Azotobacter salinestris: one gene and its partner. The protein of the gene in region 2 interacts with the protein of the main gene of each other region in a pairwise test. Links are inferred from orthologs where the notes say so. Each region holds a gene or a part of one and is shown on either strand. Other genes may lie near its edges.

Evidence for each region.
Region 1: the proteins of glcC (region 2) and hemL interact in binary tests that used the Escherichia coli proteins (3 or more experiments, as listed by UniProt). The link is inferred for Azotobacter salinestris from one-to-one orthologs.

Annotation. Positions count from the first base shown.
Region 1 is NZ_CP045302.1:3,674,554-3,680,045, forward strand. What follows is about bases 2,603-5,492. They hold hemL (glutamate-1-semialdehyde 2,1-aminomutase), read right to left. Parts: upstream 4,748-5,492; coding sequence 3,458-4,747; downstream 2,603-3,457. Other genes in these bases: GCU53_RS17215 (DUF1820 family protein), read left to right, coding at 2,603-2,745; GCU53_RS17220 (tetratricopeptide repeat protein), read right to left, coding at 2,756-3,301; thiE (thiamine phosphate synthase), read right to left, coding at 4,804-5,433. In the rest of the region: GCU53_RS17205 (PhoH family protein), read right to left, coding at 1-793; tRNA (N6-isopentenyl adenosine(37)-C2)-methylthiotransferase MiaB, read right to left, coding at 932-2,260; more of GCU53_RS17215, read left to right, coding at 2,413-2,602. UniProt on the Escherichia coli protein: Aminomutase that catalyzes the transfer of the amine group on carbon 2 of glutamate 1-semialdehyde to the adjacent carbon 1 to form 5-aminolevulinate.
Region 2 is NZ_CP045302.1:691,832-707,598, forward strand. Bases 6,035-8,839 are described here. They hold glcC (transcriptional regulator GlcC), read right to left. Parts: upstream 7,923-8,839; coding sequence 7,146-7,922; downstream 6,035-7,145. Other genes in these bases: GCU53_RS03195 (polysaccharide biosynthesis/export family protein), read left to right, coding at 6,035-7,111; glcD (glycolate oxidase subunit GlcD), read left to right, coding at 8,167-8,839. Also shown: GCU53_RS03165 (polysaccharide biosynthesis protein), read left to right, coding at 1-781; GCU53_RS03170 (glycosyltransferase), read left to right, coding at 889-1,755; GCU53_RS03175 (glycosyltransferase family 2 protein), read left to right, coding at 1,928-2,938; GCU53_RS03180 (glycosyltransferase family 2 protein), read left to right, coding at 3,289-4,281; GCU53_RS03185 (glycosyltransferase family 2 protein), read left to right, coding at 4,365-5,351; GCU53_RS03190 (hypothetical protein), read left to right, coding at 5,604-5,867; more of GCU53_RS03195, read left to right, coding at 5,969-6,034; more of glcD, read left to right, coding at 8,840-9,666; glycolate oxidase subunit GlcE, read left to right, coding at 9,666-10,724; glycolate oxidase subunit GlcF, read left to right, coding at 10,733-11,947; GCU53_RS03220 (heme-binding protein), read left to right, coding at 11,961-12,368; GCU53_RS03225 (malate synthase G), read left to right, coding at 12,399-14,576; GCU53_RS03230 (long-chain fatty acid--CoA ligase), read right to left, coding at 14,619-15,767. UniProt on the Escherichia coli protein: Transcriptional activator of the glcDEFGB operon which is associated with glycolate utilization, and encodes malate synthase G and the genes needed for glycolate oxidase activity. Also negatively regulates the transcription of its own gene.

The DNA of each region.
Region 1 (5,492 bases), 3.0 Mb from region 2 along the record:
TGTCGCCGGTGATCACCGCGGTGGAGCCGAAGCCGATGCGGGTGAGGAACATCTTCATCTGTTCCAGGGTGGTGTTCTGGCTCTCGTCGAGGATGATGAAGCTGTTGTTCAGGGTGCGTCCGCGCATGTAGGCCAGCGGGGCGATCTCGATCACCTGCCGCTCGATCAGCTTGGCCACCTGCTCGAAGCCGAGCATCTCGTAGAGGGCGTCGTACAGCGGGCGCAGGTAGGGGTCGATCTTCTGCGCCAGGTCGCCGGGCAGGAAGCCGAGCTTCTCGCCGGCCTCCACCGCCGGACGCACCAGCAGGATGCGCCGCACCTGCTCGCGCTCCAGGGCGTCCACCGCGCAGGCCACGGCGAGGTAGGTCTTGCCGGTGCCGGCCGGGCCGATGCCGAAGTTGATGTCGTTGTCGAGGATCGCCTTGACGTAGCGCTGCTGGTTGGCGCCGCGCGGACGGATCAGCCCCTTGCGGGTGTGCAGGGCGGCCCCGGGTTCGGCGTCGGGATCGGCCAGCGCCTCCATGCCCGATTCCTGGAGGAACAGGTGAACCAGGTCGGGGGTCAGGTCGACGCCGTGGGTCTCGCGGTAGAGACGGCGCAGCAGGTTCTCGCCGGCCTGGGTGTGTTTCGGTTCGCCGAGCAGCTCGAACTGGTTGCCGCGGTTGCGGATTTCGATGGCCAAGCGCTGTTCGATCAGGCGCAGATGTTCGTCGAACTGTCCGCAGAGATTGGCGAAGCGGCGGGCTTCGAAGGGGGCGATGGTGAAGCGACGGGGTTCTGTGGGTGCGTTCAAGGGCTTTAAAGGACAACCGTCCTACGGCAGGAAGATAAGGAAAGAATAGCGCCGTCGGCGGCGGGGTGGAAGCCGATGACGCTCGACGGATGTCGGCCCGACGGGCGCCGCCCGCCGGGCCGGACGTGCGCGCGGGTGTCAGTCGAGCAGGCTGCCGCGCAGGGAATGGGGCAGGGCGTCGTCGATGCGCACCAGGACGAACTGGCCGATCAGGCGCGGATTGGTGGAGGGGAAGTTGACGATGCGGTTGTTCTCGGTGCGGCCCTGGAGCATGCCCGGGTCCTTCTTCGAATAGTCGCTGACCAGGATGCGCTGGGTGCTGCCGACCATCCGCCGGCTGATCTCGAAGCCCTGCTGGTAGATGCGGTTCTGCAGGATCTGCAGGCGCTGCTTCTTCACCTCTTCCGGGGTGTCGTCGGGCAGCTCCGCCGCCGGAGTGCCGGGGCGCGCGCTGTAGACGAAGGAGAAGGAGAAGTCGAAGCCGACCTCCTCGATCAGCTTCATGGTCTGCGCGAAATCCTGCTCGGTCTCGCCGGGGAAGCCGACGATGAAGTCCGAGCTGATGCTGATCTCCGGCACCGCGGCCTTCAGCTTGCGGATTCGCGACTTGTACTCCAGCGCGGTGTGGTTGCGCTTCATCGCCGCGAGGATGCGGTCGGAGCCGGACTGCACCGGCAGGTGGATGAACTTCACCAGCTCGGGAATCTCGGCATGGGCCTGGATGATGGCGTCGGAGAACTCCAGCGGGTGGCTGGTGGTGTAGCGCAGGCGGTCGATGCCGTCGATGGCGGCGACCAGGTAGAGCAGCTCGGCGAAGTCGACCAGGCGCCCGTCGGCGGCCGTGCCGCGGTAGCCGTTGACGTTCTGGCCGAGCAGGGTGACCTCGCGCACGCCGTTCTCGGCCAGGTGGATGACCTCGGCGAGCACGTCCTCCGATGGCCGGCTGACCTCCTCGCCGCGGGTGTAGGGCACCACGCAGAAGCTGCAGTACTTGCTGCAGCCTTCCATCACCGAGACGAAGGCGCTTGGGCCGTCGACCCGCGGCTCGGGCAGGCGGTCGAACTTCTCGATCTCCGGGAAGGATACGTCCACCTGCGGCTTTTGCGTGGTGCGCGCGGCGTCGATCATCTCCGGCAGGCGGTGCAGGGTCTGCGGGCCGAACACCACGTCGACGTAGGGCGCACGCTCGCGGATCGCCGCACCCTCCTGGCTGGCCACGCAGCCGCCGACGCCGATCACCAGCGCCGGATTGCGCTGCTTCAGTTCGCGCCAGCGGCCCAGCTGGGAGAACACTTTTTCCTGAGCCTTCTCGCGGATCGAGCAGGTATTGAGGAGGATGACGTCGGCTTCCGCCGGATTCTCGGTGAGTTCCAGAGCCTGGTGCTCACCCAGCAGGTCGGCCATGCGCGAGCTGTCGTACTCGTTCATCTGGCAGCCGTGGGTTTCGATGAAAAGCTTCTTGGCCATGGGAGTCGGGTCTGGGTGATTCGAAGGACCGCGCATTATAGGTAGGCACGAAAGGCTCGGCCAGAGATGCCGGGCGGGTGACGCGCCGGCCGTCTGCCGTGGCCCTTGTGCTATCCTTCGCAGCCCCTTTGCAGCGATTTCCCCGCAGTCCGATGAGCAAGCGCGACGCCACGATCTACAAGGTGATCTTCCTCAACCAGGGCCAGGTCTACGAGCTGTACGCCAGGCAGATCCGCCAGAGCGATCTGTGGGGCTTTCTCGAGATCGAGGAGTTCGTTTTCGGCGAGCGCACCCAGGTGGTCATCGATCCCGGCGAGGAGCGCCTGCGCACCCAGTTCGAGGGCGTGCAGCGCAGTTACGTGCCGCTGCACGCGATCATCCGCATCGATGCGGTGGAGCGTCTGGGCATGGCGCGGATCAGCGAGGCCAGGGGTGGCGGCAACGTCACGCCGTTCCCGCTGCCGCCGATGCCGGACAAGGGCTGAACGGCCGCCCTCAGGGCAGCGGCGAGAACGGCGAGCGGCCCTCGAGGGCCTGCAGTTCCATGAGGTAGTTGCGGAAGATCTGGCCGAGCACCTGGGTGGCGATTTCCAGCTCGTTGCGGCTCATCTGCTCGGCGACCAGGTCGGCGCTGTCCAGCGCCTCCTCCGAACCGTTCACCGCGGCCATCTTCAGCACGATGTAGGCCTGCACGTTGTTGGCCGGCACGCCCTCGCCGCGGAAGAACATCAGCCCCAGGCGGTGCTGCGCTTCGGCGTGGCCCTTGAGCGAGGCCTGCTCGAACCAGTTCAACGCGCGGGACAGGTCGCGCGGGGTGCGCTTGCCGTCGTAGTAGAACTGGCCCAGCTCGTATTCGGCCTGCAGGTCGCCGTTCTGCGCGGCCTGCTCGCAGCGCGACAGCGCCGCCGGCAGTTCCTCGGCCGGACTGTCCAGGGCGCAGCTGCCCGGTGCCGGGATCAGCAGGGTGTTTTCCCCGGCCACGACCGGCAGGGAAAAGGAACATAGCAACAGGCAACCCAGGGTCAGGTTACGGCGGGTCATGGAATCGCTGCGCCTCGAGTGGGAGCGGGCGGTCGCCCGGCCGGCAAAGTGTGCCGGCCGCCACATTATGAATAAGCGGCGCCGGCCTTACAAAGCCTTTGCCGCCTTTTCCCGCCCCCGGGAAATGGAAAGCCGCCAGGGGCGGCGGTCCGCCGTTCAGCCCCTGGCCAGCGTGGCGAAGGCGCGCTCGGCGGCGTCGAGGGTGATCGACAGCTCCGTCTCGCCATGGGCAATGGAAGTGAAGCCGGCCTCGAAGGCGGAGGGCGCCAGATAGACGCCGCCGTCGAGCATCAGGTGGAAGAAGTGCTTGAAGCGCCCGGCATCGCTGGCCATCACATCGCTGAAGGTGACGATTTCGTCGGCGCCGCTGAAGTACAGGCCGAACATGCCGCCCACCTGGGTGGTGACGAAGGGAATGCCGGCGGCATCGGCGCGCTCCTGCAGGCCCTGCAGCAGGCGGCCGGTGTAGTCGGAGAGCTCCTGGTGGAAACCCGGCCGGCTGATCAGCTTGAGGGTGGTCAGGCCCGCCGCCATGGCCAGCGGGTTGCCGGAGAGGGTGCCGGCCTGGTAGACCGGGCCCAGCGGGGCGATGCATTCCATGATCGCCCGCTTGCCGCCGAAGCAGCCGACCGGCATGCCGCCGCCGACGATCTTGCCGAAGGTGGAGAGGTCCGGGACGACGCCGTAGTGTGCCTGGGCGCCACCCAGGGCGACGCGGAAGCCGGTCATCACCTCGTCGAAGATCAGCACCACGCCGTGCTTGTCGCATTGCTCGCGCAGTCCTTCGAGGAAGCCCGGGGCCGGCGGCACGCAGTTCATGTTGCCGGCCACCGGCTCGACGATGATGCAGGCGATGTCCCGACCGACCTCGGCGAGGGTCCGCTCCACCGCGCCCAGGTCGTTGTAGGGCAGGGTCAGGGTGTGCTGGGCGAAGGCCGCCGGCACGCCGGGGGAGCTGGGCACGCCGAGGGTCAGGGCGCCGGAGCCGGCCTTGACCAGCAGGCTGTCGGAGTGTCCGTGGTAGCAGCCCTCGAACTTGATGATGCTGTCGCGGCCGGTGTAGCCGCGGGCCAGGCGGATCGCGCTCATGGTCGCCTCGGTGCCGGAGCTGACCATGCGCACCATGTCCATCGACGGAACCAGCGAGCAGACCAGCTCGGCCATCTCGGTTTCCAGGGCGGTCGGCGCGCCGTAGGAGAGGCCGTGCTCCAGCTGCCTGCGCACCGCTTCGAGCACTTCAGGATGGCTGTGCCCGAGAATCATCGGGCCCCAGGAGCCGACGTAGTCGACGTAGCGCTTGTCGTCCTCGTCGATGACGTAGGCGCCTTCGGCGTGCTTGAAGAACAGCGGGGTGCCGCCGACGCCACGGAAGGCACGCACCGGCGAGTTGACGCCGCCGGGGATGTGCTTCTGGGCGTTGGCAAAGAGGGTTTCGGAACGGGACATGTGGGCCTCGCAAGCTTGAGGCAGCGCCGCGCGGTGGGCGCCACCGTGAGGGGGAATCAGGAGCCTTCGAACAGTTGGCCGAAGGCGCGGGCGCGGCGCTCGACCTCGGCGGCGCTGTCGGCGGCGAACAGCGCGTTGATCACCGCGACCATGGCGGCGCCACGGGCGATCAGGCCCGGCGCGTTGTCCAGGGTCACGCCGCCGATGGCCACCAGCGGCTGGGGAAAGCGCGCACGGGCCTCTTCCAGCAGTTCGGGAGTGGCCGGCGGTGCGCCGGGCTTGGTCGAGGAGTCGAAGAAGCGGCCGAAGGCCAGGTAGCTGGCGCCGTCGGCGGCGGCCTGCTCGGCCAGCTCCAGCTGCCCGTGGCAGGTGGCGCCGATGACGACCTTGGGGCCGAGCAGGGCACGGGCGGCGGACAGCGAGCCGTCCTGCTGGCCGAGGTGCAGGCCGACGCCCAGGCGTGCAGCCAGCTCCAGATCGTCGTTGATGATCAGCAGGGCGCCGTGGCGCAGGCAGAGGTCGCGCAGCGCCTCGGCCTCGCGCAGTCGGCGGGCATCGTCGTCGGACTTGTCGCGATACTGCAGCAGCCGGGCGCCGCCCTTGAGTGCGGCTTCGACGTAGGGCAGGAGCCTGCCGTCGGCGAGCAGCTGGCTGTCGGTGATGGCGTAGAGACCGCGTAGTTTCATGGTGGATTCGCCTCGTCTGCGAAGGGTCGGCGGAAGTCGCCGGGGACGGACCGCCCCCG
Region 2 (15,767 bases):
CGACAAGGCGGTGCGCCCCACCAACGTGATGGGCGGCAGCAAGCGCCTGGCCGAGATGGTGCTGCAGGCCTTCTCCCGGGAGCGCGAGCTGGAGCTGTTCGGCGAGCCCGGCCTGGCGCCGCAGCCCAACCGCACGCGCTTCACCATGGTTCGCTTCGGCAACGTGCTGGGCTCGTCCGGCTCGGTGATCCCGCTGTTCCGCGAGCAGATCCGCAACGGCGGGCCGATCACCGTCACCCACCCGGAGATCACCCGCTATTTCATGACCATCCCCGAGGCGGCGCAGCTGGTGATCCAGGCCGGCGCCATGGGCGAAGGCGGCGACGTCTTCGTGCTGGACATGGGCGAGCCGGTGAAGATCCTCGACCTGGCGGAGAAGATGGTGCGCCTGTCCGGCCTCTCGCTGCGCACGGAGGCCAGCCCGGACGGCGACATCGAGATCCGCTTCATCGGCCTGCGCCCGGGCGAGAAGCTCTACGAGGAGCTGCTGATCGGCGACGGCGCGACGCCGACCAGCCACAGCCGGATTCTGCGCGCCCACGAGGAGCACCTGCCCTGGCGGGAGCTGAAGCCGCGTCTGGAGGCCCTGGCCGGGGCGCTCGAAGCCGACGACTTCCCGCGCATCCGCGAGCTGCTGCAACGCACCGTCAGCGGCTATCGGCCGAGCCAGGAAATCCTCGGACATCTTCCGCAGGAACATCCGGCCAGCTGTCACACCGTTCCCGCCTGGATGCACCTGGTGGTGCCGCAGGATGCCAGGCCGAACAGTGAAAACCCCTGACGGGACCGGCCCGGCGTCGAACGCCGCGAGCACCGTCCGAACCCGCACCAGGCCAAGGCCGACCCGCCCCCCGAAAACACATTGACTGGACAAGAGCAACGGAACAGATGAGCAACCTCACCGTAAACATTACGACCACCTACAACCGATTGGACTTGTGTTCGCAAACCGTATGGTCGCTGTTGAACCAATCGACCCTCCCCCCCAAGATCGTCATCTGGGTGTCCAGGGAGGCGTACCTGATAGACCAGGGGATAGACAGGGAGCCGAGATGGGCTCAGGAGCTGAACAAGTTGAGAAACATCATAGAGTTCAGATGGACGGCGAATACCGGCCCCTACAGAAAGCTGTTCCCTGCCCTGGATGCGGCAAGCGACGATCAGATCATCGTCTATGCCGACGATGACACGATATACAAGGAAAACTGGCTCAATCTTTTGATCAGCAAATTCCAGGAGCACAACGAAGAAAAGATCGTGGCCTCGCGCATCCGCATCAGCAAGCGAAACCTGTTCGGCTACCACAAGACCTACATGCTCTGGCCCATAGCCAAAAAAGAGGTCGAACTCGACAGCGACTACCTGATCACGGGTGTGGGCGGGGCAATCCTCAAGAAAAATCATATAAAGGAAGAGTTCCGGAAAAACCAGGACTACCTGACAATCTGTCCGAAATGCGACGACCTATGGATAAGCGAAATAATCGCCCGCTCCAAAACCCCTGTTTTATCGTGCCCGGAGGCCATGCGCGAGATTCTCACCATCAACCATGAGCACGGCCTGGAAACTCAAAATACCCTGACCTCGCACAGCCTTGCACGCCAAGCCCTGAACAAAGTCAAAATAAACACCTTTGGCCGTCTCGGGATTCCGACGTGCAACAACGACGTGTCCTTCAAGCGAGTCAAGAGCTATTTCAACGAGATCGAAAAAACCACCCTGGGAAATGTACAGGCGGATAAACAGGTATCCTAAGCATGACGACCGTCAAAACCGGGCGCAACACATAATCGCTTCGGCAAGGTGGCGTGCTCTATACACCGCTCGAGCGATTTCAGAAAAGACGGGCCGGAGCAACATCAATAAGCATCCTGCCAAGAAGCTGCGAGAAAACTTCCCCCATATAGCCTGAGCATGGAGCAACGCAGTGAAGAACGCGATAGCCGTCTCAGTCATAGTGCCTACCTATAATGCCGAGCGCTACATCCAGCGTGCTCTCGATAGTTTGGCCAGCCAGTCACTTGAAAATATTGAAATTATCGTAGTGGATGATGCATCTACGGACAAATCATCGCAAATCATTAACTTGAAAGAAAAGAGTCTTAACCTTATCTACCTGCGCCAACCAGTAAATCAGGGTACTCATAATGCACGCCTGCTAGGTCTACAACATGCCAGCGGGGCATGGATAGGCTTTCTCGATTCCGATGACACAGTTCATCCTGACATGTTCGGCTCGATGCATGAGGTGGCCAACAAGCATCAGGCCGATATAGTCATATGTGGCTCATATCGCGTAGCCGAGTCCGGAGAACGCCTGGGCACCAAAATCAGCTTCCCTGAGAACACCGAAATCAACGCAGATGTATTCCGCAAGTTTTGTCGCTTCGAGTTCGGAACCGGAATGTTATGCAACAAGCTATACCGGAAGGAAATCATCCTGCCACTTAAAAAAATGTACTTTCCCTGGCGACAGAACCTCAATGAAGATTTGCTACTGAATATAGGTTGCTTTTCAAAGGCCTCCACAGTCTACCTCATGAAAGACATCCTTTATGACTACACTCACAACCAAGCCAGCACCACATCGATCCTTAGTCGCCCCAAGGCATATGTAGAAACATATAGAGCTTATGCCATTGCAGCCAGCAAATATTCCGAGCTAGGCGCCAGTGCGCTGGAAAATATTACGGAAATGTACAGGACGCAGCTGAGATGGGGGAATTACAACATCGACAACCTTGAAGACCTTTCCGAATACAGGGAGGAACTCCAACAGGCCACCAACATGCTATACCAACACTACCCACATGGGCTTGCCCTGCTTGCCGCACGCCCCGAGCGCAAGCCTCCCGTCGAACAACCCATCATGAAGCAGATCACCAGAAAGCTTGTCAAAACGTTGCAATCCATGGAGCTCCTGAGAGCCCCGAGATAAGCCCCCACAGCTCTCGAAGTTGCTTGGCAATAGAAAAATACCCATTACCCTCAGCAAAACAGCCGGGCCTGATTTCATTTACAGCTTTTCAATGCCTCATCCTGCCCGCCCCCATGGATATTCCCCTTAAGGGAGCTTCCAAAAGCCTTCGTCCCGGTAGAGTTTGCGCTCTCTTGACTGCCCCATGCGCTGCCTGTTCCGGGCACGCTCGGAGGTGAGTGTTTGGAAGTGCCCTCGTGAAGTTCATGTTGTCAGCCTGCTGCCGATGCGGGTGTCGTTCCTCAACTCCTGAATCAACCAGGCAGGCGCACCCCGATATCCCACTTCATTCCCGGCACAAGGAAACCACCATGGCTCCGGAAAAGGTCAGCATCATCATTCCCGTCTACAACGTGGAACCTTACCTTGCACAATGCCTGGACTCGGTCGTCAATCAGGACTACGACAACCTGGAGATCATCGCCATCGATGACGGCTCCACGGACGCCAGCCTGGAAATACTCGAAACATTCCGTGCCCGGCACGGCAACCTGACAGTCAGGAGCACGAAAAACCAGGGCGTATCGATCGCCAGAAACACGGGCCTCGAATTGGCGACCGGCGAATACATTCTGTTCGTGGACAGCGATGACTTTCTGGAAAGACAGGCCGTATCCACCTGCGTGGAAATTCTCAGGCGTCAGCCGGTGGACATGGTCTTCTTTGCATCGAATGTTTTCTTCGATGGAGTGGACGAGAGCCTGAGAGAAAACTTCAGAGGCGAAAGAACCCCGGACCTGCACGGCGCCTGCATTCCGGCACGCACCTTCTTCAGTCAGTCGGTCCGGCTCGGGAGCTATCTGGTGATGCCCTATCTCTACCTGTACCGGAGAAAGGAATTCGAAGGCCTGAGGTTCTATCCGAAGATCGTGCACGAGGACGATCTGTTCACAACCAGGCTTCTCCTCGAAAAGGAACATGCCAAGGTCACCTGCATTCCGGACAAACTTTACAACCGGCGTGTCCGTCCCGGGTCGATCATGACGCAGAAGACACAGCAGAAGCATATAAACGGATGCTTGATCGTCGCGAAGGAACTCCTGAGGCTCAAGCTGCCCCCGGGAGACAGCGAAGCAGCAGCGGCCTTGAACAAGTTCGTCCAGCTCACCCTTCTCCGTGCCCTGGAAAAATGCAAGCGGACCTACGCGGGCAGACTCCCCCCGCACGTGAGGGGCAGGCTGGTGATGCTGTTCGCAAGGACGAAAATCGAACGCAGGAAAGTCAAGCACATCCTGTTCTCCGTCTTTCCCGAACTGCTCGCACTGAGAAACTCCCTCAGGAAAAATTTCCGTTCAGGTACTTAGCGGGCGCCGTTCGTCAGCTCCCTGAATCAGCCAGGCAGGCACACCCTGATCTCCCACTTCATTCTTGGCATGAGGAAATCACCATGGCTCCGGAAAAGGTCAGCATCATCATTCCCGTCTACAACGTGGAACCTTACCTTGCACAATGCCTGGACTCGGTCGTCAATCAGGACTACGACAACCTGGAGATCATCGCCATCAATGACGGCTCCACGGACGCCAGCCTGGAAATACTCGAAACATTCCGTGCCAGGCACGGCAACCTGATCGTCAGGAGCATGAAAAACCAGGGCTTATCGATCGCCAGAAACACGGGCCTCGAATTGGCGACCGGCGAATACATTCTGTTCGTGGACAGCGATGACTTTCTGGAAAGACAGGCCGTATCCACCTGCGTGGAAATATTCAGGCGTCAGCAGGTGGACATGGTCTCGTTTGCATTGAGTGTTTTCTTCGATGGAGTGGACGAGAGCCTGAGAGAAAACTTCAGAGGCGAAAGAGTTCCGGGCCTGCACGGCGCCTGCATTCCGGCACGCACCTTTTTCACTCAGTCGATCCAGCTCAGCAATTATCTGATGATGGCCTGTCTCTACATGTACCGGAGAAAGGAATTCGAAGGTCTGAGGTTCTACCCGAAGATCGTGCACGAGGACAATCTGTTCACGACCAGGCTTCTCCTCGAAAAGGAACATGCCAAGGTCACCTGCATTCCGGACAAGCTTTACAACCGGCGTATCCGTCCGGACTCGATCACGACGCAGAAGAAGCAGAAAAAGCATATAAACGGATACTTGATCGTCGCGAGGGAACTCCTGAAGCTCGAGCTGGCCCCAGGAGACAGCGAAGCAGCAGCGGCCTTGAACAAGTTCGTCCAGCTCAACCTCCTCCGTGCCCTGGAAACCTGCAAGCTGACCTACGCGGGCAGACTTCCCCTGCACGTGAGGGGCAGGCTGGTGATGCTGTTCGCAAGGACGAAAATCGAACGCAGGAAAGTCAAGCGCATCCTGTTTTCCGTCTTTCCCGAACTGCTCGCACTGAGAAACTCCCTCAGGAAAAGTCTGCGCATGTAGCGGAGGCCCGAGATACCCACCAACCCACGCCCTGCGCTGTCGGCACGACTGACGATCACGTACGCTTCGGAGCCGGTATGGAGCCGATCCGGCTGGCCCTGCTCGCGGATCGGCCACTTCGCAGACGCATGCCTGTCCGACTGAGTGGGAGAAAATCGTCCTGCCGCTTGGCTGCCGGCAGCGACACAGCCTAGCCTTTGATTGCCCACGCTGTGTGAAGGGCTCTCCTTTTCCCGAGATGGAGCCTGAAGCATGAAAGCACTCCCACCGGTCCTGTTGCTGAGCTTTCTCGGCCTGGCCATCGCCGACGAGGCAGCCGCTCCAACCCCGGCATCCATCCTTCCGCCTTTTCTGTCCGGCCCGGCCCAGCGCCTACCGGGCAGCCTGCAGTCCGCCGCCTACCTGCCGGACCCGACCAGTACACCGCGGATCGGTCTTGCCGCTGCCGCCTTCGCCGTCGGTGCCGCCGCGAGTCACGCAAACCTCGACACCTCGAGCAGCGGAAGCCCGCATTAGCGCCCGGCCGATCGGTCGCGGCATGCCTGGTCAGCCGGCTCCGAGACCATCCACCGATGATCGCCTGAAAACGGATCTTCATCCCAGCGGCCCGTGGGCCCATGGAGGGATTTGCCTTGTCCGTCCTGCATATTGGCAGCGCGGTAGCGCACCGCACACTCACCGTCGCTCTGGCCGCCGCCCTCGTCCTTCAGGGCTGCATGTTCTCCCCCGGACCGCACCTCGATACCTCCGCGCTGCGCCGCAAAGGTCCGCCGGAAAGCCCCCGCTTCGAGCTGGTGCCCATCACCCCCAGGCTGGTGGCCACCCAGGAGGCTGCCCGCACCGTCGAGGGCCTGCCGCCCGAACTGACCAGCTACACCCCCGGCCCCTATCGGATCGGGATCGGCGACGTGCTCAGCATCACCGTCTGGGAGCATCCGGAACTGACCACCCCGGCCGGCGCACAACAGCCAGCCGAAGCCAACGCCCGCCTGGTGCGTCCCGATGGCCGCCTGTTCTACCCCTATATCGGCGAGATCGAAGCCGCCGGCCTGACCATCGAGGAATTGCGCAGCAACATCGCCAGGCGCCTGGCGCGCTATATCGAGAGCCCGCAGGTGGATGTCGGCGTGACCCGCTTCGGCGGCCGCCGGGTGATTCTCACCGGCGCCTTCGCCAGGGCCGGCTCGCAGCCCCTGACCACCATTCCCCTGTCGCTGCCGGAAGCCATCGGCCAGGCCGGCATCGGCGGGGGGGCCGACATCGCCAGACTGATCCTCAAGCGCGACGGCAGGGAATACCGCCTCGATCTCGACGCCTTGAACCGCGGCGGCACGGAGCTCGATCGCATCTATCTGAAGGACGGCGACCAGCTGCACCTGCCCACCAACGACAGCCGGCGGATCTTCGTGCTGGGCGAGGTCGTCTCGCCCGGCCCGCTGTCCTTCAGGAGCCGCAGCATGACCCTGACCGAGGTGATCGGCCTGGTCAGGGGCCTGCGCCAGGAAACCTCCGATCCGAAGGCCGTCTACGTGATACGCGGGGTGGGCGATGTGGAGCGGGAAACGGCCCAGGTCTTCCAGCTGGACGCCAAGTCGCCGGCTTCCCTGGTACTGGCCGCGCATTTCCATGTCGAACCCCAGGACGTGGTGTACGTCGGCGCCGCCGGCATCACCCGCTGGAACCGCTTCATCAGCCAGTTGCTGCCTTCAAGCACCTTCATCAGGACAGGGATCAACCTGGAGGACGATCTGAGCCGATAGCAGGCAGCTCTGCCCCAGGCCGACGCCAGCGCCTTCAGTCCCCGTCCCCCAGACGCATGGTCGTGCGCACCAGGCGCTGCTCCTCCTGCTCGATCTCCCGGAGGCTGTCGCGGATGCTGTGGATGTGGTCGTGGGCGGCGCGCCGGGCCTGTTCCGGCAGGCGCGCGATCACCGCGTGGTAGAGGCGCGCATGCTGGCGGTCGAGCTGCTTCTTGCGCGCCGGACGGTGATAGAGGTTGTTCACCGACGCGAACACCGTGGTCAGCATGAGGTCGGTGAGCGACTGCAGGGTGTGCAGCAGCACCGGGTTGTGCGCGGCCTCGCAGATCGCCAGATGGAAGGCGTGGTCCAGCCGCGCGTGCTCGCGCGGGTCGATGCTCGCGGGCGGGGCTGCCTGGGCGGCGACCATTTCCCCGTAGCGCCGGCCGAGCCGGATGAAGTCCTCCTCGGTGCCGCGCAGGGCGGCCAGCCGCGCCGACTCCCCCTCCAGCAGCACGCGCACCTCCAGCAGGTCGTAGAGGGTGCGCTGCTGCGAGGCGAACAGGTGCAGCAGCGGACTGGTGTCGCCGCCGTCGGACAGTTGCGCGACGAAGGAGCCGCGCCCCTGGGCCGTCTCGATGATGCCGCGCCCGCGCAGCACGCGCAGGCCTTCGCGCAGCGCCGAGCGGGAGATGCCCAGCCGGTCGCACAGGCGCCGCTCCGAGGGCAGCGCCTGGCCGACCCTGAGCACGCCGTCGACGATCAGCCGCTCGATGCGCTGGGCCACCACATCGGCCACCTGGCGGCGTTCGACGATGGTTTCGGGGGGCATGGGAGAGTCTCTCCTAGCTGGTCGGACCAGTACGAAGGGATGGAAGGTGGGGCGAAGCCTTTCCGCCCGCAGTCAGTCTCGACAAGGGGTGTGCCAACCGATCGCAACGACCATCCTCATGAACTGGTAGGACCAGTATACCCCGCGCTGGACGGCCGGCACCGGCGTGTCGATGCTGCCAAGGCAACCGACGCAGGCCCCGCGCCTATCGAACAACAACAAGAGGCCGCCTCAGCGAGTCCCCATGAACATCCTCTACGACGAGCGCCTCGATGGCGCGCTGCCCCGGGTCGACAAGGCCGTCCTGCTCGCCGAACTGCGCGAGCGGCTGCCGGACCTGGAAATCCTCTACCGCGAGGAAGACCTCAAGCCCTACGAATGCGACGGCCTCTCGGCCTACCGCACCACGCCGATGCTGGTGGTGCTGCCCGAGCACGTCGAACAGGTCGAGACCCTGCTAAGGCTCTGCCACCAGCGGCGGGTGCCGGTGGTGGCGCGCGGTGCCGGCACCGGCCTGTCCGGCGGGGCGCTGCCGCTGGAACAGGGCATCCTGCTGGTGATGACGCGCTTCAACAGAATCCTCGAGGTGAACCCCGCAGGCCGCTTCGCCCGCGTCCAGCCGGGGGTGCGCAACCTGGCGATCTCCCAGGCGGCGGCGCCCTTCGACCTCTACTACGCGCCCGATCCCTCGTCGCAGATCGCCTGCTCGATCGGCGGCAACGTGGCGGAGAACGCCGGCGGCGTGCACTGCCTGAAATACGGCCTGACCGTCCACAACCTGCTCGAGGTCGAGATCCTCACCATCGAGGGCGAACGCCTGACCCTGGGCTCCGACGCCCTGGACAGCCCCGGCTTCGACCTGCTCGCCCTGTTCAGCGGCTCGGAAGGCATGCTCGGCATCGTCACCGAGGTGACCGTGAAGCTGCTGCCCAGGCCGCCGATGGCCAAGGTGCTCATGGCCAGCTTCGACTCGGTGGAGAAGGCCGGCCGGGCGGTGGGCGACATCATCGCCGCCGGCATCATCCCCGGCGGCCTGGAGATGATGGACAACCTGGCGATCCGCGCCGCCGAGGACTTCATCCACGCCGGCTACCCGGTGGAGGCCGCGGCCATCCTGCTCTGCGAGCTGGACGGCGTGGAGGACGACGTGCACGAGGACTGCGCACGGGTGCGCCAGGTGCTCGCCCTGGCCGGCGCGACCGAGGTGCGCCAAGCGCGCGACGAGGCCGAGCGGGCGAAGTTCTGGGGCGGGCGCAAGAACGCCTTCCCGGCGGTCGGGCGCCTGTCGCCGGACTACTACTGCATGGACGGCACCATCCCGCGCCGCGAACTGCCCGGCGTGCTGCGGGGCATCGCCGAACTCTCCGCCGAATACGGCCTGCGCGTGGCCAACGTGTTCCACGCCGGCGACGGCAACATGCACCCGCTGATCCTCTTCGACGCCAACCGGCCCGGCGAGCTGGAGCGCGCCGAGGCCCTCGGCGGCAGGATTCTCGAGCTGTGCGTGGCGGTGGGCGGCAGCATCACCGGCGAGCACGGCGTCGGCCGCGAGAAGATCAACCAGATGTGCGCCCAGTTCAACGCCGACGAGCTGACCCTGTTCCACGCGGTGAAGGCGGCCTTCGATCCCGAACGCCTGCTCAACCCCGGCAAGAACATCCCCACCCTGCACCGCTGCGCCGAGTTCGGCGCCATGCACGTGCACCACGGCCGGCTGCCCTTCCCCGAACTGGAGCGTTTCTGATGAGCCCGTCCGCCCACGACGCCAGCGCCGAGCTGCTGGAGCAGGTCAACCAGGCGATCGCCACGCGCACCCCGCTGCGCATCCATGGCGGCGACAGCAAGGCCTTCCTCGGCCGCGCGGTGGCCGGCGAGCCGCTGGACACCCGCCGGCATCGCGGCATCGTCCGCTACGACCCCACCGAACTGGTGGTCACGGTGCGCGCCGGCACGCCGCTGGCCGAGCTCGAACAGGCACTCGCCGAACAGGGCCAGATGCTCGCCTGCGAGGCGCCGCACCTCGGCGCGGCCACGGTGGGCGGCATGCTCGCGGCCGGCCTGTCCGGCCCGCGCCGGCCCTGGGTCGGCGCGGTGCGCGACTTCGTCCTCGGTACGCGGCTGATCACCGGCTACGGCAAGCACCTGCACTTCGGCGGCGAGGTGATGAAGAACGTCGCCGGCTACGATCTGTCGCGCCTGTTGGCCGGCAGCTTCGGCTGCCTCGGGGTGATCACCGAGGTCTCGCTCAAGGTCCTGCCGCGCCCGCGCGCCCGCACCACCCTGCGTCTGGCGATGAATGCCGGCTGGGCGCTGACCAAGCTGGCCGAGTGGGGCCAGCAGCCGATCCCGCTCAGCGCCGCCTGCCACGACGGCGAAGCCCTGTACCTGCGCCTGGAGGGCGGCGAAGGCTCGCTGGCCGCGGCCCGCCAGCGCCTCGGCGGCGAGCCGCTGGACGACGGCTTCTGGGACGACCTGCGCGAGCGGCGCCTGGCCTTCTTCGCCGATCCGCGGCCGCTGTGGCGCCTGTCGCTGCCCAACGCCGTTCCGTCGCTGGCACTGCCCGGCAGTCAGTTGATCGACTGGGGCGGTGCTCAGCGCTGGCTGAAGTCGGACGCCGACGCCGAGGTGATCCGCGCCATCGTCGGCGAGGTCGGCGGCCATGCCAGCTGCCACAGCGCCGGCGTCTGCGACAGCCCCTTCCAGCCGCTGCCGGCGCCGCTCATGCGCTACCACCGCCAGCTCAAGGCGCAACTGGACCCGCAGGGGATCTTCAACCCGGGGCGGATGTACGCGGAATTCTGAGGTCGACCATGCAAACCCATCTGAACCAGGAGGCTCTGGCCCTGCCGCGCGGCCCCGAGGCCGAAGGCATCCTGCGCAGCTGCGTGCACTGCGGCTTCTGCAACGCCACCTGCCCGACCTACCAGCTGCTCGGCGACGAGCTGGACGGCCCGCGCGGGCGCATCTACCTGATCAAGCAGGTGCTGGAGGGCGCCGAGCCCGGCGCCAGCACCCGCGAGCACCTGGACCGCTGCCTGGGCTGCCGCGGCTGCGAAACCACCTGCCCGTCCGGCGTGCAGTACCACCACCTGCTGGACATCGGCCGCGCCCAGGTCGAACGGCAGGTGCCGCGCCCCCTCGGCCAGCGGCTGCGCAACGCCGGCCTGCGCGCGCTGCTGCCCCATCCGCTGGTCTTCAAGACCCTGCTGCGCGCCGGCGAGAACCTCCGCCCGCTGCTGCCGGAGACGCTCAGGGCCAAGTTGCCGCGCCGCATACAGCCGGCCGGAAGCCGCCCGCGGCCGCGCCACGCACGCCGCGTGCTGCTGCTCGAAGGCTGCGTGCAGCCGGGACTGTCGCCGAACACCAACGCCGCCGCCGCCCGCGTGCTCGACCGCCTCGGCATCAGCGTGACGGCGGTTCGCGAAGCCGGCTGCTGCGGCGCCCTGGACTATCACCTGAACGCCCAGGACGCAGGCCTCGAGCGTGCCCGGCGCAATATCGACGCCTGGTGGCCGGCCCTCGAAGATGGCGCCGAGGCCATCGTGCAGACCGCCAGCGGCTGCGGCGCCTTCGTCAAGGACTACGGCCACCTGCTGGCCGGCGATCCGCGCTACGCCGCCAAGGCCCGCCGGGTCAGCGAGCTGGCCCGCGACCTGGTCGAGGTGCTGCGCGACGAGCCGCTGGAGCGCCTCGGCATCCGGGCCGACCTGCGCCTGGCCTTCCACTGCCCCTGCACCCTGCAGCACGCGCAGAAGCTCGGCGGCGCCGTCGAGGAGGTGCTCGCGCGCCTCGGCTTCCAGCTCACCGCGGTGCCGGACGCGCACCTCTGCTGCGGCGCCGCCGGCACCTACTCGATCACCCAGCCCGCCCTGTCGCGCCAACTGCGCGACAACAAGCTCGACGCCCTGGAAAGCGGCCAGCCCCCGCTGATCGCCACCGCCAACATCGGCTGCCAGGTCCATCTGGACGGCGCCGGCCGCACCCCGGTGCGGCACTGGATCGAACTGGTCGAAGCCCTCATCTGAACCGGAGAACCCCATGCACAGCAAAGCAGTCCTGACCCAGGGCGAGGTCGCGCGGATGCTCGCCGCCGCCCGCAGCGAAGCGCAGAACAACGCCTGGGCCGTGGCCATCGCGGTGGTCGACGACGGCGGCCATCCGCTGGCCCTCGAGCGCCTCGACGGCTGCGCCCCGGCGAGCGCCTACATCGCCCTCGAGAAGGCCCGCACCGCCGCCCTCGGCCGTCGCGAGTCCAAAAGCTACGAAGACATGATCAACAACGGGCGCACCGCCTTCCTCTCCGTGCCGCTGCTCAGCGCCACCCTCGAGGGCGGCGTGCCGGTCGTGGTCGACGGCCAGGTGGTCGGCGCCGTCGGCGTCTCCGGCGTGCGCGCCGACCAGGACGCCCAGGTGGCCAGGGCCGGCATCCAGGGCGTGGCCGGCTGAACGCAATCGAACGAACGAACAGGAGTAGATATGAACCCGCGCACTTCCCGTCAGCGCCTGCAAGTCGCCGAGGACCTGGCCCGCTTCATCGAAGACGAAGCGCTGCCCGGCACCGGCCTGGATGCCGCCCGCTTCTGGCAGGGCTTCGACGCCCTGGTCCACGATCTGGCGCCGAAGAACCGCGCCCTGCTCGCCGAGCACGACCGCCTGCAGGCCGAGCTGGACGCCTGGCACCGCGCCAACCCCGGCCCGGTGCGCGATCTGGCGGCCTACCGCGCCTTTCTCGAAGGCATCGGCTACCTGCTGCCGCGTCCGCCGCGGGTGACCGCCAGCACCGCCAGGGTCGACCGCGAGATCGCCGTGCAGGCCGGCCCGCAGCTGGTGGTGCCGGTGTCCAACGCACGCTACGCGCTGAACGCCGCCAACGCTCGCTGGGGTAGCCTCTACGACGCGCTCTACGGCACCGACGCCATCGCCGCGGACGACGACCCCGCACCCGGCACGGACTACAACCCGCGGCGCGGCGCCCAGGTCATCGCCCGCGCCCGCGCCTTCCTCGACCAGGCCGCACCGCTGGCCCAAGGCTCCCATGCCGAGGCCACGGCCTACCGCGTGGTCGACGGCCGGCTGCAGATCGAACTGGGCCAGAGCCGGACCGGCCTCGAGCATCCCGAGCGCTTCGTCGGCTACCAGGGCGCGCCGGATGTTCCCGACGCGGTCCTGCTGCGCAATCACGGCCTGCACTTCGAGATCCGGATCGACCGCGGCCATCCTATCGGCAAGGACGACGGCGCCGGGATCAAGGACGTCCTGCTGGAGGCGGCGCTGACCGCCATCATGGACTGCGAGGACTCGGTCGCCGCGGTCGATGCCGAGGACAAGGTGCAGGTCTACCGCAACTGGCTGGGCCTGATGCAGGGCACCCTGAGCGAGGAGATCGACAAGGGCGGCAAGACCTTCACCCGCCGCCTGAACCCGGACCGCCGCTACCTGAGCGCCGACGGCGGGGAACTGACCCTGCCCGGCCGCGCGCTGATGTTCGTGCGCAACGTCGGCCACCTGATGACCAACCCGGCGATCCTCGACGTCGAGGGCCGCGAGATCCCCGAGGGCATCCTCGATTGCGTGGTCACCAGCCTCGCCGCCCTGCACGATCTCGAGCGCCGCGGCAACTCGCGCGATGGCTCGATCTACATCGTCAAGCCGAAGATGCACGGCCCCCACGAGGTGGCCTTTGCCGACGAGCTGTTCGGCCGCGTCGAGGACCTGCTCGGCCTTTCGCGCCACACCCTGAAGATGGGCATCATGGACGAGGAACGGCGCACCAGCGTCAACCTCGAGGCCTGCATCGGCGCCGCCGCGGCGCGGGTGGCGTTCATCAACACCGGCTTTCTCGACCGTACCGGCGACGAGATCCACAGCGCCATGGAAGCCGGCCCGGTGCTGCGCAAGGGCGACATGAAGTCCTCGGCCTGGATCGCCGCCTACGAGCGCAGCAACGTGCTGACCGGCCTGGCCTGCGGCCTGCGCGGCCGCGCGCAGATCGGCAAGGGCATGTGGGCGATGCCCGACCGCATGGCCGACATGCTCGAACAGAAGATCGCCCACCCCAGGGCCGGCGCCAACACCGCCTGGGTGCCCTCGCCGACCGCCGCGACCCTGCACGCCCTGCACTATCATCAGGTCGATGTCGCCGCCGTGCAGGCCGAGCTGGAGCGGGTGGAGCTGGCTACCGTGCGCGACGAGCTGCTCGACGGCCTGCTCGGCATCCCGGTGGTCGCCGCGCCGCAGTGGAGCGCCGGGGAGATCCGCGAGGAGCTGGAGAACAACGCCCAGGGCCTGCTCGGCTACGTGGTGCGCTGGGTCGAACAGGGCGTCGGCTGCTCCAAGGTGCCGGACATCCACGACGTCGGCCTGATGGAGGACCGCGCCACCCTGCGCATCTCCAGCCAGCACATGGCCAACTGGCTGCGCCACGGCGTGACGAACCGGGAGGAAGTCATGGAGGTCCTGCAGCGCATGGCCCGCGTCGTCGACCAGCAGAACGCCGGCGATCCGCTCTACCGTCCGATGGCCGCCGACTTCGAGCGCTCGGTGGCCTTCCAGGCGGCCTGCGCCCTGGTGTTCAAGGGCTGCGAGCAGCCCAGCGGCTACACCGAACCGCTGTTGCACCAGTACCGCCGCCTCTTCAAGCAGGAGCGAAGCTGAGCCCCGGCCCGCGAGGCGCCGTGCGCTTCGCGGGCTCGCCCGCTACGCCCCGACCGGCTTGCCCTGCGCCTGGTCACGCAGTTCGCGGCGCAGGATCTTGCCGACGTTGGTGGTCGGCAGGCGGTCGCGGAACTCGATGTATTTCGGGCGCTTGTAGCCGGTGAGGTTGGCGTGCATGTGGCGCATCACCTGCTCTTCGGTGAGGGTCGCGCCGGGCTTGACCACCACGAAGACCTTGATGGCCTCGCCGGTGCGCTCGTCGGGCACACCGACGGCGGCGCATTGCAGCACGCCCGGCAGGCTGGCGAGCACGTCCTCCAGCTCGTTGGGATAGACGTTGAAGCCGGACACCAGAATCATGTCCTTCTTGCGGTCGACGATGCGCAGGTAGCCGTCGGGCTCGATCACCGCGACATCGCCGGTGCGCAGCCAGCCGTCGGCATCGAGCACCTCGGCGGTGGCCTCGGGGTTCTGCCAGTAGCCCTTCATCACCTGCGGCCCCTTCACCCAGAGTTCGCCGCTGCTGCCGGGCGGCAGTTCGTTGCCCTCCTCGTCGAGCACCTTGCACAGGGTCGAGGCCAACGGCATGCCGATGGTGCCGGGGCGGATGTGGCCATAGGGGTTGCCGGAAACCACTGGGCTGGCCTCGGTCAGGCCATAGCCTTCGAGAACCTCGCAGCCGGTGACGCTCTTCCAGCACTCGGCGCTGGCCTGCTGCAGGGCCATGCCGCCGGACAGGGTCAGCTTCAGCGTGGAGAAGTCCAGGCGGCGGAAGCCCTCGTCATGGCACAGCGCGGCGAACAGGGTGTTGAGGCCGACGAACCCCGTGAACCGCCATTTCGACAGCTCGCGAACCATGCCCGGCAAATCGCGCGGATCGGTGATCAGCAGGTTGTGGTTGCCGAGGAGCGTCATCGCCATGCAGTGCAGGGTGAAGGCGTAGATGTGGTAGAGCGGCAGCGGCGCAATCAGGATTTCGCAGCCCTCGCCCAGGACGCCGCCGACCAGCGCCCGGCACTGCAGCATGTTGGCCACCAGGTTGCGGTGGGTGAGCATGGCGCCCTTGGGCGTGCCGGTGGTGCCGCCGGTGTATTGCAGCACGGCGACGTCGTCGGGCGCCGTCTCGAACTCGCGCAGCGTCCGCTGGCGTCCCTGGTTCAGGGCATCGGTGAACTTGAGCGCCTGCGGCAG